DNA from 2 places in the Gordonia sp. B8661-1 genome. Region 2 is predicted to be linked to the other one. Evidence: riboswitches for the same ligand, from Rfam matches in the RefSeq annotation. Region 2 holds a riboswitch; the other holds the start of a gene.
What was found. Region 2 has a riboswitch for cyclic di-AMP ahead of AC4JJG_RS02830 (transglycosylase family protein). Riboswitches for the same ligand answer to the same signal wherever they lie in the genome.
Positions count from the first base shown of each region.

Region 1: another riboswitch for cyclic di-AMP. It lies ahead of AC4JJG_RS07495 (C40 family peptidase); the one in region 2 lies ahead of AC4JJG_RS02830 (transglycosylase family protein).

Region 1 is NZ_JCAHRL010000002.1:729,871-737,282, forward strand. Features, by position in the region: gene trpD (anthranilate phosphoribosyltransferase) at 1-238, shown strand, start outside; gene AC4JJG_RS07480 (Lrp/AsnC family transcriptional regulator) at 255-533, opposite strand; gene AC4JJG_RS07485 (DEDD exonuclease domain-containing protein) at 576-2,327, opposite strand; gene AC4JJG_RS07490 (hypothetical protein) at 2,574-2,801, shown strand; cyclic di-AMP (ydaO/yuaA leader) riboswitch at 2,910-3,090, shown strand; gene AC4JJG_RS07495 (C40 family peptidase) at 3,105-3,824, shown strand; gene AC4JJG_RS07500 (C40 family peptidase) at 4,035-5,027, shown strand; gene AC4JJG_RS07505 (hypothetical protein) at 5,084-6,622, shown strand; gene AC4JJG_RS07510 (glycosyltransferase family 4 protein) at 6,622-7,412, shown strand, end outside.
Region 2 is NZ_JCAHRL010000001.1:605,379-612,790, forward strand. Features, by position in the region: gene AC4JJG_RS02805 (cold-shock protein) at 1-20, opposite strand, end outside; gene AC4JJG_RS02810 (hypothetical protein) at 257-463, shown strand; gene AC4JJG_RS02815 (flavin reductase family protein) at 475-1,008, shown strand; gene moaA (GTP 3',8-cyclase MoaA) at 1,005-2,114, shown strand; gene AC4JJG_RS02825 (MoaD/ThiS family protein) at 2,117-2,395, shown strand; cyclic di-AMP (ydaO/yuaA leader) riboswitch at 2,655-2,834, shown strand; gene AC4JJG_RS02830 (transglycosylase family protein) at 2,842-3,525, shown strand; gene AC4JJG_RS02835 (hypothetical protein) at 3,675-3,836, shown strand; gene AC4JJG_RS02840 (molybdenum cofactor biosynthesis protein MoaE) at 3,925-4,353, opposite strand; gene AC4JJG_RS02845 (MogA/MoaB family molybdenum cofactor biosynthesis protein) at 4,350-4,799, opposite strand; gene moaC (cyclic pyranopterin monophosphate synthase MoaC) at 4,837-5,274, opposite strand; gene AC4JJG_RS02855 (hypothetical protein) at 5,351-5,539, opposite strand; gene AC4JJG_RS02860 (helicase-associated domain-containing protein) at 5,618-7,412, shown strand, end outside.

The sequences.
Region 1 (7,412 bases), on a different contig from region 2:
CGCGGCCATCGCCCGGGAACTGTTCGCCGGGACGACCGGCCCTGTCCGCGATGCGGTCCTGCTCAACGCGGCCGGTGCGATCGTGGCCTTCGAGCAGACCGCCGTCATGTCCGATGCGGAACTCGCGGATGCGTTGCGGGCGGCCATGACCCGGGCCGCCGCCGTTCTCGACGACGGACGGGCCACCGCACTCCTGGACGACTGGGCTCGGCTCAGCGGGGAACTCGCGGCCTCCTGATCGGCCGACGCGCGGGTTACTGCTCGCCGATGGAGAATCCGCCCTCGACCTCGGAGCTCGAGTAGCTGCGGAACGCGATGTGGGTGGCACTGTGGGTGACCCCGGGGAGGCGGTTGATCCGGCCGGTCACCACGTCCGCGATCTCCTCGTGATCGCGGACCTTGATCTTCGCGATCAGATCGACATCGCCGGCGCAGGAGTACACCTCGGACACGCCGGGGATGTCGGCGATCGCCTGCGCGGTCTCCGGGATCTGATGGACATCGGCATGGATCAGGACGATGGCGGTGATCATGGTTCTAGACCCTAACGCCTGAACCGGTGCGATCGACGCCGCTCAACTCGCCCGGCGCCGCGGCTCCCGTGCCGCCCGTGCCGCGCGCGACCACGACATCCAGCGCTCGGCACCGAAGGCGGGCAGGCCGAAGGCTTCGTCGGCGGCCACGATCCGAGCGTCGGGCTCGGTGATCCACCGGTACACCAGTGCCACCTCCTCGGCCGGTGCCCCGGCCAGCGGACCGGCGCCGGGCAGCACGGTCTCGGCGGAGGCGATCAGAGTGTCGACGATCGGCATCGGCGACACCCCGCGCCGGGCCACCCCGGCGGCCGCCAGCCGGCCGTGCCGGATGACGGCGAGTTCCCATCCGCGGGCGCCGTCCGGCCGGGCCACGACCATCTCGGGAATGCGGCACAGCGCGCCCAGCCGTTGACAGCGTGCCAGTGCGTCGATGGTCGCCGAGAATCGATCACGTTGTCGCGCAGCGCTTTCGAACATCTGCGCCGTCGAGAGGCGGTCGAGGCGGGCAGCCAGCTCGGTCAGCAGGTCGTCGGAGTCGCCGCTCATCAGGTCGCGGACCGCGACGGCACGCGGGAGATAGTCGGGGAGGGTCAACGGGCGGTCGGACGCGGCATGGCAGCCGCCGACACTCGGACCGCCCGCCGCCTCGGATCGGCACCAATGGTGCGAGGACGAGCCGGAGCGTGTCGTGCAGCTGCGCAGCCGGGCGGCCGACGCGATCTGGTCGGCGATCGTCGCCGCGTCGGTGCGATTCCGGATGGGCCCCAGTGAGTCGCCGGTCGGTGTGCGGGACACCTTCAGCCGCGGGAACCGTTCTTCGGTGAGAGTCACCCACCAACCGCGGTGCGGCTGCGTGGACCGTCGGTTGTACGCCGGTGCATGCGCGCCGAGGAGGCGTAACTCCCGAACGCCCGCCTCCAGTGCGTGGGCACACGTCACGTGATCCACCCGGGTCGCGAGATTCACCATCTCGGCCATCCGGCGGCGCGGGTCGGAGCCGGTGAAATACGAGAGGACGCGGCGGCGCAGATCGACAGCGGTGCCGACGTAGAGCACCTCGTCGGAGGGGCCGCGGAAGAGGTAGACGCCCGGCGATGCGGGCAGGTGCCGCGCCATGCCGCGTTTGGCGCGCAGCCGCGGATTGGTGCGGGGGAGGTAGGCGGTCAGTTCGGCGAGCGTCGACACCCCCTGATTGCCGACGCGCTCGAGGAGATGATGGAACACCTCGACCGTCGCCCGGGCATCGTCGAGCGCGCGGTGGGTGGGGCGGACGGAGACATTGAACAACTCGGCCAGTGCGCCCAGCCGCACCGTGGGGGCCTCGTCGCGCGTCAGGATGCGGCGCGCCATGGTCACCGTGCACAGATGAGTGGAGAAGGGCCAGTCCAGGTCGAGCCGGGCGGCGTTGCGGCGCAGGAACCCCAAGTCGAATCGGGCGTTATGGGCCACCAGGATGGCGCCGCGGGCGAACTCGATGAACGACGGGAGCACCTCGTTGATCCTCGGTGCGTCGCTGACCATCGCCTCCGTGATGCCGGTCAGGGTGACGATCTGGGGCGGGATGCGGCATCCGGGATCGACCAGGGTGGCGAACTCGCCGATGACCTCACCGCCGCGGATCTTGACCGCGCCGATCTCGGTGATGCGATCGTCGGCCGCACTTCCTCCGGTGGTCTCCAGGTCGACCACGACCAGGGTGGTGTCGAACAGCGCGCGATCGGAGAAATCGTCGTCGAGGTCGGCGAAACTCAGTTGCGAGTCGTCGGCGAGCGTCAGCGCGGAAAGTGCCACGCCCGAACGTTAGTTCGAAGGACCGACAAGTGGCTGCTGGGGCACGCGGGACGGCTGTGGTTTGTTGTGGCGATCCGGATCTGTCGGTGGGCGAATCTACTGTCCAGATCGAGCGGTACCGGCCGGCGCAGAACGCGCCGGCGAGACCGTCAACATGCCCAACGACAGTCAAATGAGATGGAGATCACAATGTATGTCGACTGCCACAGCTGCCCGGGTCGCCCCGTAGCCTGCGATGGATGCGTCATGCAGGTCCTCTTCGAGGCCCCTATCAGCGGAAACCTGGGTGTCGAAGGTGGAGGGATGGTTACGGGATCCATCGAGGAAAGCGACGCCGAACTGAACGCCGCGATCGATGTCTTCGCGGCTGCCGCACTGATCTCCACCGCGTCTGCAGTATCGGCAAGAAGCGGAATAACAAGTGTTCAGAAGGGTGAATCGGAGCCTCGGCTGCGGGTGTTACGCGCCGGCTGAGAATTCGTCCGTTCGGCCCATGTGGACGGGCAGTGGACAGACCCGCATCTGATTTCGTAACCTTTCCGAGACCTTCCAGAGCGTCCCGCTTCAACCGAAGTGGTCTGGCAACGGTCACTGCTCAATCGCCCAGTGTGGCGAGCCGGGGAACCAACGGTTTCGGAGTGATCCGAATTGGGGTGAATCGCGGCTTCGAGCCGGTGGGTTACGACACCGAATCGACGCGCGTAGGGCCATCTTCCGGCCCGAACCCGACAGCTAACTCGGTAGGCGGTCTGAGGGAGAGCAAGGAGAACTCGCTTCGTGGCCAAACATCGTTTGGAACAGCCCAACCGAGGCAGCAAGGTAGCCAAGCGCGCCGTGGTCGCCGGATCGATCACCGTCGGTTCGCTCGCGGGCGTCGCAGGCCCGGCGCTGGCAGCGCCGGTCAGCATCCCGAATCTCGGCTCGTTCGAGCTTCCGGGTGTCGACAAGAACCAGATCCCGAAGCAGTTCCAGGCGCCGGAGAAGAAGTCCGCGCCCGCTGCGGTGGAGAGCAAGCCGGTTGCCAAGAACGACGGCGCGACCGTTGAGATCCCGAACATCGGATCCTTCAAGGTCCCCGGAATCAACGATCACCAGATCCCGCAGCAGTTCAAGCCGCGCGGGAACGGTGGTGGTGGCGTGCTCGGCGTGCAGCCGACCGCCGCGCAGAAGGCCGTGAAGGCCGCCGAGTCGCGGATCGGCGCACCGTATTCGTACGGTTCGGCCGGACCGAGCGCATTCGACTGCTCCGGTCTCATGTACTGGTCCTACAAGCAGGCCGGCAAGACCATCCCGCGTGACAGCTACGGTCAGCTCGGCGGCGGTCGTCCGGTCAGCCTCGCCGCGGCGCAGCCCGGCGACATCATCATCTTCAACGGCGGTGGCCACGCCGGCATGTATGTGGGCGACGGCAAGTTCGTGCACGCCTCCACGTACGGAACCCCGGTGAAGAAGGACTTCGTCAAGGATTGGTCGGTCACGGGCGTCCGGCGCTACTGAGATGTACGTGACCTGTTGAGTTTATGAGTGGGCGGATCACGCGGTCGGCGTGATCCGCCCACTGTCATCCCCGGCGCCCCGAGGACGCCCGGTGTGGCGTAGGCGTCGGGACTGCGGCCGAGGGGCCGCGAAGGAGATGTGGCAGCAGTGGGTTCGCGATTCACCACAGGCTGGAAGCGGGCGGTACCCGCCGTCGTTGCGGCCGCTCTGATGACGACCGTCGTATCCGCGGGACAGCTCGATGCGGGCGCCGCGAAGGCGGAGCCGACGCAGTCGGCCGACCAGTTGCTGTCCAAGTACAAACGGCTGAGCACGGACGCGGAGAAGTCCGCCGAGGCCATGCACAACGCGCAGATCGAATACGACAAGCAGCGCGGGATCGTCGCCAAGGCGCGCAAGGCGTCCGGCGACGCCGACAGACTGTTGGTGACGACGCAGAAGCAGCTCGACGGATTCCAGAGTCGCGTCGACACCCTGGTGCGCGCCAGCTACAAGGGCGCCCGCGTGAACCGCCTGTATGCGGTGCTGGTGAGTGATTCCCCGCAGTCCCTCCTCGATCAGATGTCCGGGCTGGAACTGATCTCGCGCCAGGCAGCGACCGACCTCGCCGGACTCAAGGCGACACGAGCGAAGACCACCAAGGCCAAGGCCGATGCCGACGCCACGGCCGTGAAGGCCACTGCCGCCGTCGCCGCCGCCGAGAAGACGCGTGGTGAACTCCAGGCGAAGCGGGCGAATCTGCAACTGCAGGCCATCCAGATCCGCGCCATCTATCAGTCGATGACCGGCAAGCAACTCGCGGAATTGCGCGGTCCGAAGTTCGACTTCGATCCGCGCTTCGTGCCGAAGGGCACGTCCGCGGCGCTTGTCGCGGTGCAGGCTGCACTGACGCGTATCGGCGACCCGTATGTCTGGGGTGCGACCGGGCCGAGTTCGTTCGACTGCTCGGGCCTGATGGTCTGGGCGTACAAGCAGGCGGGCAAGACGCTGCCGCGGTCGTCGGAGGCGCAGAACGGATCCGGGCAGTCGGTGGATCGCAACAACATGCAGCCCGGTGACCTGATCATCTATTACCCGGACGCCCATCACGTCGGCATGTACGTGGGCAATGGCTATGTCATCCACGCCTCGACCTTCGGTGTGCCGGTCAAGGTGGTCCCCGTCGACGAGGCCGGTCCGTTCAATTCGGCCCGTCGGTACTGAGTGCCCCCGATCGTTGGGTGCTCGTCCGCAAGGGCGTTGCCCGTGAGGGAGTGCCCGTGAGGGAGTCACTCGCCCGGGCATCGCTGCGGCCCGTCGGTGTCCTACTGGTGATCGCCGGATGCGTGGCCGGTTGCTCCGGTGACCCGGTGGAGCCTGCTCGCCCGTCGGCGACGAGTACTTCGGTGTCGTCGACCAATGCCTACGAGAACCAGCGGGCCGCAGGCGTACAAGCGGCACTGGATGCCCTGAGCGCAGCACTGACCGCCGGAGACCGCGCCGGTGTCGACCGGGTGATCGATGATGCGGCGCAACCCCGGTTCCGTGATCGGATGCGCACGGCCGCCGACAATCTCGGCCGGCGGGGCGTCATCCGTGACGAGTCTCCCGCAGCGCCCGGCACCACGACTCCCTCCGAGGGGCCGGACGAACCGACCGGGGCCGAGGACGGAACCGCGGAGAGTGACGACCCCACGGCCTCGACGTCGGCGGACGCGTCGCCGAGCCCCGACTCGGCCCCGCTGACCGACCGGGGGACCCGGCTACGGCTCAAGGAACTGCGCTATCGCGTGACACCGTCGACCGAGGCGGAGACCCCGGTGCCGGCCGAACTGCAAGCGCGCCTGGACGAACAGGGGAGTTCGGACTCCTGGGTGGCGCCGGTGGGTCTGCACTACGCGCTCGGGGGTGCGCGCCTGCCCGGCGTCGACGAGCCAGAGGTGGTGGTGGACACCGAACTGGTGATGGCGCGATATGGCGACGACTGGAAGGTCGTCGGTGACGGAGCGGCTCTCGACGCCGCCCCGGCGCCGACGACGCTGTGGGACCTCCCCGGCGTGGCGGGCGTCGACGTGCCGACCGCGGGCGGCCGATCGCTGATCGCCTCGTACCCGGATACCGCGTCCGTCGTGGAGAACGTGGGTACGCTTCTCCCGGGCGCCGAAGCGGCGGTGACGGAATTCTGGGGAACCGGATGGGCCCGCCGGGCCGTCGTCGTGGCCACGGCGCGACCGGGTGACTTCCGGGCACTGACCCGCACCGCGGGCACCGACGTCGCGGCGGCGGCTGCGGCAACGGTGTTCGCCCGGATCGACAAGGGCACGCGAACGGCCTTGGGGCAGAGGGTGATCCTGACTCCGGGAGCGCGGAGTCTGTCCTCTGCGGCGCTCGGCGTGGTGCTGCGGCATGAGCTGACCCATGTGGCCGCGCGGGTGGACACGGTTCCCGGGGCACCGCTGTGGGTCACCGAGGGAGTGCCCGAGTATGTCGGCCGCCGTGGAACCTATCGGCAGTTCGAGGACGCCGCGCCGAATCTGGCCGCCGCGATCCGCGACGGGCGGACTCCGGCGGACCTGCCCGCCGACCGCGACTTCGCGATCGACGACGATCGCGCCCAGGTCGCCTATCAGTCGGCCTGGTCAGTTGCCGCGTTCGTGGCCACCAGATTCGGCGTACCCGCGCTGAAGAAGCTCTACCTCGGTGTCGCGGGCACCGACGACCGGTCCCGGCAGGACGCGGCGATCACCGCGGCACTCGGGAAGACTCGACCCCAGCTTGTCGCGGCATGGCGGGGCTGGCTGACCGAACAGGTGCGCTGATGTCCCGAACCCTGTTGATCACCAACGACTTTCCGCCGCGTCCGGGTGGCATCCAGTCCTATCTGGAGAATCTGGTCGACCGTCTGCCGCCGGAGGAGGTCGTGGTGTACGCGCCGCGCTGGCGCGGCCATGAGGAATTCGACGCGGCGGCGCCCTATACCGTGATCCGGCACCGGACGTCGCTGATGCTGCCCACACCGCTGGTGGCGCGCCGGGTCGCGAAGATCGTACGTGCCGAGGGGATTTCGACGGTGTGGTTCGGTGCGGCGGCCCCGCTGGCCGTCCTGGCACCCGCGGTCCGGCGAGCGGGAGCGACGCGCGTACTCGCGAGCACCCATGGGCACGAGGTCGGCTGGTCCATGCTCCCGGTGGCACGGCAGGTGCTCACCCATATCGGCCGCCATACGGACGTCGTGACCTTCGTGAGCCGGTATACCCGTGGACGATTCGCGGCGGCCTTCGGTCCGCGGGCCGCCCTCGAATACCTGCCGCCCGGTGTGGACACCGATCGGTTCGCGCCGAATCCGCACGCGCGTGAACGCATCAGGGAGCGGCACGGGCTCGGTGACCGTCCGGTCGTGCTGTGCCTGTCGAGGCTCGTGCCCCGGAAGGGGCAGGACGTCCTGATCCGTGCGCTGCCACTGATCCGGCGGGAGATCGGTGATGTGATCCTGATGATCGTCGGCGGGGGCCCGTACGCGGAGAAACTGAGGGAACTCGCCGCCCGGATGGACGTGGCCGATCACGTGGTCTTCACCGGATCGGTTCCGTCCGAAGAGCTTCCGGACTA
Region 2 (7,412 bases):
TTCACCTTGCCGGTCGGCACTGTGCTCACCCTCATCTGTCCGTAGAACGCCACCGCAGTGGCATGACAAAAGCGCCCGTCACCCGATCCCGTAGCGGCCCGCGAGTGCGAACCGCTCCGTCACAGGTGAGCGCAGGCGCCTGTTGGTTGTCCAGTCTAGCCAACCCGATCGCACTCGGTCATCTCGAATACCGCGGACCATCACACCGACCACCACGCGGGCGTCGCCCACGCGCGTCGTGCTCTACCGTGGATGTATGCGGAACGAACAATCCCCACGGCTGCTGCAGGTTGCGGGAGTGCTGTTCGCGATCGGACTGCTGGCGATCATCGCGCTGTTCCTCACGCCGATCGTGACCGGCGACACCGCACCGACCGTGGTCTACCTGCTCACCATGTGCGCACCGCTCGGCTTTTTGTGCGGGCTGGTTTTTGCATTGCGGTCGGGCCGGAGGACGCGTTGAGTATCAACCCCGTGACCCCTGTAGCCAGCACCCTCGTATCCGCCACCGATCCGGGCGCGCTCAAGCGCGCCTACAGCTGTTTCCCGTCCGGCGTGGTGGCGGTGTGCTGCCAGGTCACCGGCCCGTCGGGCGATTTCGAATACGTCGGTATGGCGGCCAGCGCCTTCACCACCGTGTCCCTCGATCCGCCACTGGTGTCGCTGTGCGTCCAGAACTCGTCGTCGACGTGGCCGCGGCTGCGCGACGCACCGGTGATCGGGGTCAGCGTGTTCGCGCACGATCAGTCATCGGTCTGCCGCCAGCTGGCCGGTCCCGCCGAGTCCCGCTTCGACGGCATCACGCCGTTCGGCACCGACGACGGCGCGCTGTTCATCCCGGAGGCGTCCGCGTCGCTGGTGTGCTCGCTGCACAACGAGCTGCCCGCCGGCGATCACACACTCGTCCTGCTGCGTATCGAGGCCCTCGACTGCGATCCCGACGTCGAACCACTTGTCTTCCACGCCAGCACTTTTCGAGCACTGGAAGCGCGCCGGAACCGGACATGACGCCCGTCGCACTCGGACTCCCCCTCCCCGTCGCCCCGCACCGGGCGGCGGGAACGAACCCGGGTGCCGACGGCGCGCCGACGTCCGGGCCGATGACCGATCGGTATCACCGCGTGATCCGCGATCTGCGGGTGTCGGTGACCGATCGCTGCAACCTGCGGTGCACCTATTGCATGCCCGCCGACGGCCTCGACTGGCTGCCGTCCGACCAGTTGCTCAGCACCGACGAGATGATCCGCGTGATGACCGTCGCGGTGCGTGACCTCGGTGTGCGCACCATCCGCTTCACCGGCGGCGAACCACTGTTGCGGCGTGACCTGACCGACCTCATCGCCGCCGCGGCCGGTGCCGGAGCCGAACGCCCCGAGATCGCGATGACCACCAATGCGCTCGGGCTCGCCCATCGGGCCGCGGATCTGGCGGCTGCCGGGCTCGACCGCATCAACGTGTCGCTGGACACCGTCGATCCCGATCGGTTCGCGGCGATCACCCGGCGCGAACGCCTCGACGACGTACTCGCCGGCCTGGCCGCGGCCCGGGCCGCGGGCATCGGCCCCATCAAGGTCAACGCGGTGGTGCCCACGCGCGGCGACCTCGCGGGACTGCCCGATCTCCTCGATTTCTGCCTCGCCGGCGGGTATCAACTCCGGATCATCGAGCAGATGCCGCTGGACGCCGACCATCGCTGGAGCCGCGACACCATGGTGACCGCCGACGAGATCCTCGACGCCCTGCGCAGCAGGCATCGTCTGCTGCCCGATCCACGACCGCGCGGCAGTGCGCCCGCGGCGACCTGGATCGTCGACGGCAACCAGCTCGACGGCCGGCCCGCCCGCGTCGGTGTCATCGCCTCGGTGACGCGCCCGTTCTGCGGCGACTGTGACCGCACCCGCCTCACCGCCGACGGCGCGCTGCGCAACTGTCTGTTCGCGCAGTCCGAGACGGATCTGCGCCCGATCCTCCGGGGCGGCCTCACCGGTACCGAACTGGATGCCGCGATTGCGGCCGCGTGGCGCGGCGACACCTGGGCGAAGGCGTGGGGCCACGGCACCGAGCAGAGCGGCATCGTGCAACCCGACCGGCCGATGTCGGCGATCGGCGGATGACGATGGCCGACAACGCGACCCACGCGACGACGCGCGCACTGACGATCCGGTTCTTCGCGGCGGCGCGCGCAGCCGCCGGCACCGACACCACGGTGCTCGACGTGCCCGCGGACGCCACCCTCGGAGATCTCGAGACCCTGCTCGCCGCCGATGCCCCCGGGTTGGCGCGCGTGCTGGCCCGCTGCTCGTATCTGCGGGACGGCCGAGCGGTCTGTGATCGATCATCGATACTCGGCGATGTCGACACGATCGACGTTCTCCCGCCGTTCGCGGGCGGCTGAGGCCGTTATCGACCTGTGAGCTTCATCACATAACGGGTTGATAACAGGATGGACACAAGACGACTATCGAGCCGTGACCTGGGCGGACGACGACACTGGGTCGAAAGTCCCGAAAACGCCTCAAAAATTGCCTTGTCCCACAACTGGGTTAACCGCTCCAACTCGTCGTAGTGTCTACAGCGACCGCCACGGCGGTCACGACCAGATACCAATTACATACATCCCGTCGGCCGCGCCGAGCCTCGCTTCCGTCGGACGGGATGACCCAGAGCTATGAATCTAGGAGCGAGGACGGGGGACCCACCTCCCCGTAGGGGAGTTCGGGCGTCGTGACGACGTCCTTGGGGTCAAGTCTCGGCCGGTAACCATTCCGGCGAGACCGGGCAACCTCTCGCCCGAACCCGACAGCTGACTTCGTAGGCGCGTGGAGAGAGGAAAAAATCCTTATGTCCGGACGTCATCGCAAGCCGACGAACGCCACGACCACCAAGACCTTCGCCAAGGTCGCGCTGACCGGCGCAGTCCTCGGCGGCGGTGCCGCCCTGCTGGGCACCGCGGGTACCGCGAATGCCGCAACCGACGCCGAGTGGAATCAGGTCGCTCAGTGCGAGTCGGGCGGCAACTGGGCCATCAACACCGGCAACGGCTACCAGGGCGGACTCCAGTTCAGCCCGAGCACCTGGTCCGGCCACGGTGGCGGCCAGTTCGCCCCGTCCGCCGATCAGGCCACCCGCGAAGAGCAGATCGTCGTCGCCGAGCGCGTGCTGGCCGGCCAGGGCAAGGGCGCATGGCCAACCTGTGGTACCGGACTGTCGGGTCACACCCCGCGCACCGCCCCCACCGACACCCCGAAGAGCCTGTTCGACGGCTCCGGCCTGCAGAGCCAGCCGAAGGCCGCGCCGAACGCTCCGGCCTCGCCGCAGACCTCGCTGGAGACCGCTCCCGAGGCCAAGAGCACCTCGGACGTCAAGAACCAGGTCGACTCGGCCCTCACCGCCGCGGAGAAGAAGGGCCAGATCAGCCCCGAGGTCCGCAACCTGTGGAAGGCCGCGAAGGACAGCGGTGTGCAGCTGAGCCCGGATCAGATCAAGCTGTTCAACCAGAACAAGAACCTGCTGCCGCTCCCCTGAGCCACCCAGGTTCGTCCGGCCTGACCGGACCCCAGTCGAAGAGCCCCGCACGACGTGTAATCCGTGCGGGGCTCTTTCCATCCCCCTTTTCTCCCCATGAGGCGCCCGCCGAACGCGCCCGTTTCCGCAACGGCATCTATCGAGTACTCATGACCCCGGACGCCATGGGCACCGAAGCCGTACCGCTGATGTTCGCCGAGTTCCACCGAGAGCCGGCAAAGACCCCGGCAACGATGTTCGCGAAGTACCTCGACGACCCGGATGCCGAAGTCCGCAAACAGGCGAACCGCACGCTGAAGAAGATCGGCTGAGCCTGGTCCCTATTGCCGCGACGTCACCTCGTTCCCGCGACTTCGGCCGAGGTCGCGGGAACGAGGTGAGGTCGCGGCAGCGACACACTCAGGCCGAGCCGACCCATTCGTCGGTGCCGTCGGCGAAGTGCTGATGCTTCCAGACGGGTAGGCGGGCCTTCACCTCGTCGACGAGGAGGGCGCAGGTCGCGAAGGCCGCGCGCCGGTGGTCGGCCGCGACCGCCACGACGAAGGCCGCATCACCGACGGTCAGTTCCCCCACCCGATGGGACACCGCGACGGCGCGCACGCCGTCCGCACCTCCGGCTATCTCGCCGACCACCTCCGCCAGGACGTCGGGCGCCGACGGATGGGCCGAATAGTGCAGGGCGGTGACCTGACGTCCGCCGTCGTGATCACGGACCGCACCGACGAAACTCACCACCGCACCGGCCGAGCGATCCGTGACGGCGGCCTCGTGGTCGGCCGCGGCGATCGGGGTGTCCGATACGGACAGCAGTGCGATACGGGCACTCATCGATGATCACCACCGGCGATCTGGTCGAGCGCATGGTCGAGGACACCGTCGAGGACACCGAGTCCGTCGCGCACCCCTCCGGTGGAGCCGGGCAGGTTCACGATCAGGGTGCGTCCGGCGATGCCCGCAATGCCACGTGAGAGCACCGCGGTCGGCACCTCGGGCAGCCCGGCGGCGCGGACGGCGTCGGCAAGGCCGGGGATCTCGGCGTCGAGCAATGGCCGTGTCTGTTCCGGGGTGCGGTCGGTGGGGGTCAGGCCGGTGCCACCGGTGGTCAGGACGAGGTCGGCGGCATCGACTGCTGCCCGGAGGGCGTCACCGACCGGCGGACCGTCTTCGACGACGGTCACCGTGACGTCGAAATCCCGTGCGCGGAGCCATTCCTCGATCAGCGGTCCGGTGCGGTCGTCGTAGTGGCCGCGTGCGGCGCGGGTGGAGGCGACCACGACATGAGCCCGCCGACGATCCGATCGTGCGCGCGGATCAATCACCGGACTCGCGATGCCAGTCGCCGGATTTGCCGCCGGTCTTCGAGAGCAGGCGGACGTCGGACATCGACGCGCGACGGTCGACAGCCTTCACCATGTCATGGAGCGTGAGGCCGGCAACGGACACAGCGGTCAGCGCCTCCATCTCCACGCCGGTCTGACCGCTCGTGGCAGCGGTCGCGACGACGTCGATGTGATCGTCGCCGAGAGTGAATTCGATCTCCACGGCCGAGAGGGCGAGTTGATGACACAGCGGGATGAGGTCGGCGGTGTGTTTGGCCGCCATGATGCCCGCGATCCGGGCCGTCGCCAGCACGTCGCCCTTGGGCAGGGCGCGGTCGGCGAGAAGACCGATCACCTCGGCGGTGGTGCGGAACGTGCCGCCCGCCACCGCCCGGCGATCGGTGTGCTTTTTGCCGCCGACATCGACCATCCGGGCCGCACCGTCGGCGTCCAGGTGGGTCAGCGTCGGTGAGCTGGGAGTTTCGTCGTGCCGCGACACTCGGTGATCAGCGGTTGACGACGGTCTTCGCGTGCACGTACGGCACCTTGTCGGCCGGCAACGGGAACTCGACATCGCCGAAGGGCGACAGCGCACCGGACAGCGAGGCGGCGAACTCGGAGACGGCGTGGGCGTGATCGCCATCCGCATCCTTGGGCCACCCATGGTCGACGTACTGCTTCTTCTTCTCAGCCACGCGCTCATTCTGCCATGAGCCCGGTTTCGTCGTACGCGCGAAACCACCCAACACGTCCGGCTCAGTAGAATCGACCGAATGAGCGCGGAGGATCGGGACGTGAGCCTTGCCGCCGATCTGGCGGCTCGCGGCGACGACGAGTTGATCCGTCTGCTGTCCCTGCGTCCGGATCTGGCATCGCCACCGCCTGCGGGTACCGCGGTCCTGGCCTCGCGGGCACTGTCGGCCGCGTCGGCGGCCGTGGCGGGCGACGACCTCGACCTGCTCGGGGTGGCCGCTCTGGAGGCCGCGCTCGACACCAGCCGCTCGTCGAGCGGCCCCCTCCCCCAACCGACCTCGGTGGACGCGATCGTCGCGGCACTCGACGGGCGGGCCGACGACGCCGACATCCGTGCACGCGTCGACGACCTGCGCACCCGCGCGCTGCTCTGGGGCCGCGACGACGAGCTGTATCCGGGTGCGCATGCCGCGTCGGCGCTGCCGTGGCGGGCCAACCAGCTCACCGGCCCGACGGCCGTCCACAGCACCGACGAACTGCGCGACCTGTTGGCCGGACTCGATGAACGGCAGCGTGGCCTGATGGACACGCTGTCGCGCGGTCCGGCGCTCGGCCGCAGCAAGGACGCGGCCCGCGACGCCGATCCCGCCGCTCCGGTGGCACGACTCATCGCCGACGGACTGCTGGCCCGCGTCGACGACCAGACCGTCGAGCTACCACCGGCCGTCGGCCAGCTCCTGCGCGACGAACCGCCCCTGCGCACCGACGACCTTCGCGCACCGGCCCTCGGTGATCCCGATGGCACACAACGGTTTTCCGCCGACGCGATCGATGCCGCCGGCGGCGGCGAGGCGCTCGAACTGATCCGGCACACGACATCGCTCATCAGGATTCTGGGCATGACGCCCGCCGCGGTGTTGCGCTCCGGGGCGCTCGGCGTGCGCGAACTGCGACGTCTCGCGAAGGTCAGCGGATTGTCGCAGCAGCGCGTCGCCTTCATCGTCGAACTGCTTGCCTACCTCCGGCTCATCGACGCCGGATTCCCTGATCCGCCACCGGCTTCGGACACCGGCGAGCAGGCCTTCGCGCCGACGTCGGCGGCCGATACCTGGCTGCACCACCAGCCTGAACGTCAGTGGGCGGTGCTCGTCGGCGCCTGGCTCGAACTGCCGCGCCGCGCGTGGCAGGTGGGGGAACCCGATCGCGACGGCAACACCCACGCGGCCCTGGCCGGCGAATTGCACGACGCCTATGCGCCGGCCCAGCGGACCGCGATCCTGTCCGCGCTCGCACAGACGGCCCCGGCGGTGTCGGTGGCCGCGGACGATCTCGCGGCGGCCCTGCATTGGCGCCACCCGCGGCAGATACGTCGCTACAGCAGGCACATCATCGGTGAAACCCTGAGGGAGGCACGCGAACTCGGCCTGGTGGCGCACGGTTCGATCACGCGGGTCGGGCGCGCCACGCTCCGCGTCGACGACGATGCGCAGTCCGCGATGACCGCTGCCATGCATGAGGCGCTGCCGACGCCGATCGATCATTTCCTGACGCAGGCCGACCTGACGCTCACCGTGCCGGGACCCATGACGCCGGAGTTGGCCGAGGAGGTCGAGCTGGTGGCCGATCTCGAATCCGGCGGCGCCGCATCGGTGTACCGGATCTCCGAGGACAGTGTCCGTCGCGCGCTGGATGCCGGCCGCGGCAGCAGCGAGTTGATCGCGTTGTTCACCACGCATTCCCGGACACCGGTGCCCCAATCGCTTACCTATCTGATCGAGGACGTGGCCCGCAAACACGGACAGCTCCGCGTCGGTGTGGCGTCGGCGTTCATCCGCTGCGAGGACCCGACCACCCTGGCCGCCGTCCTGCGCAGCG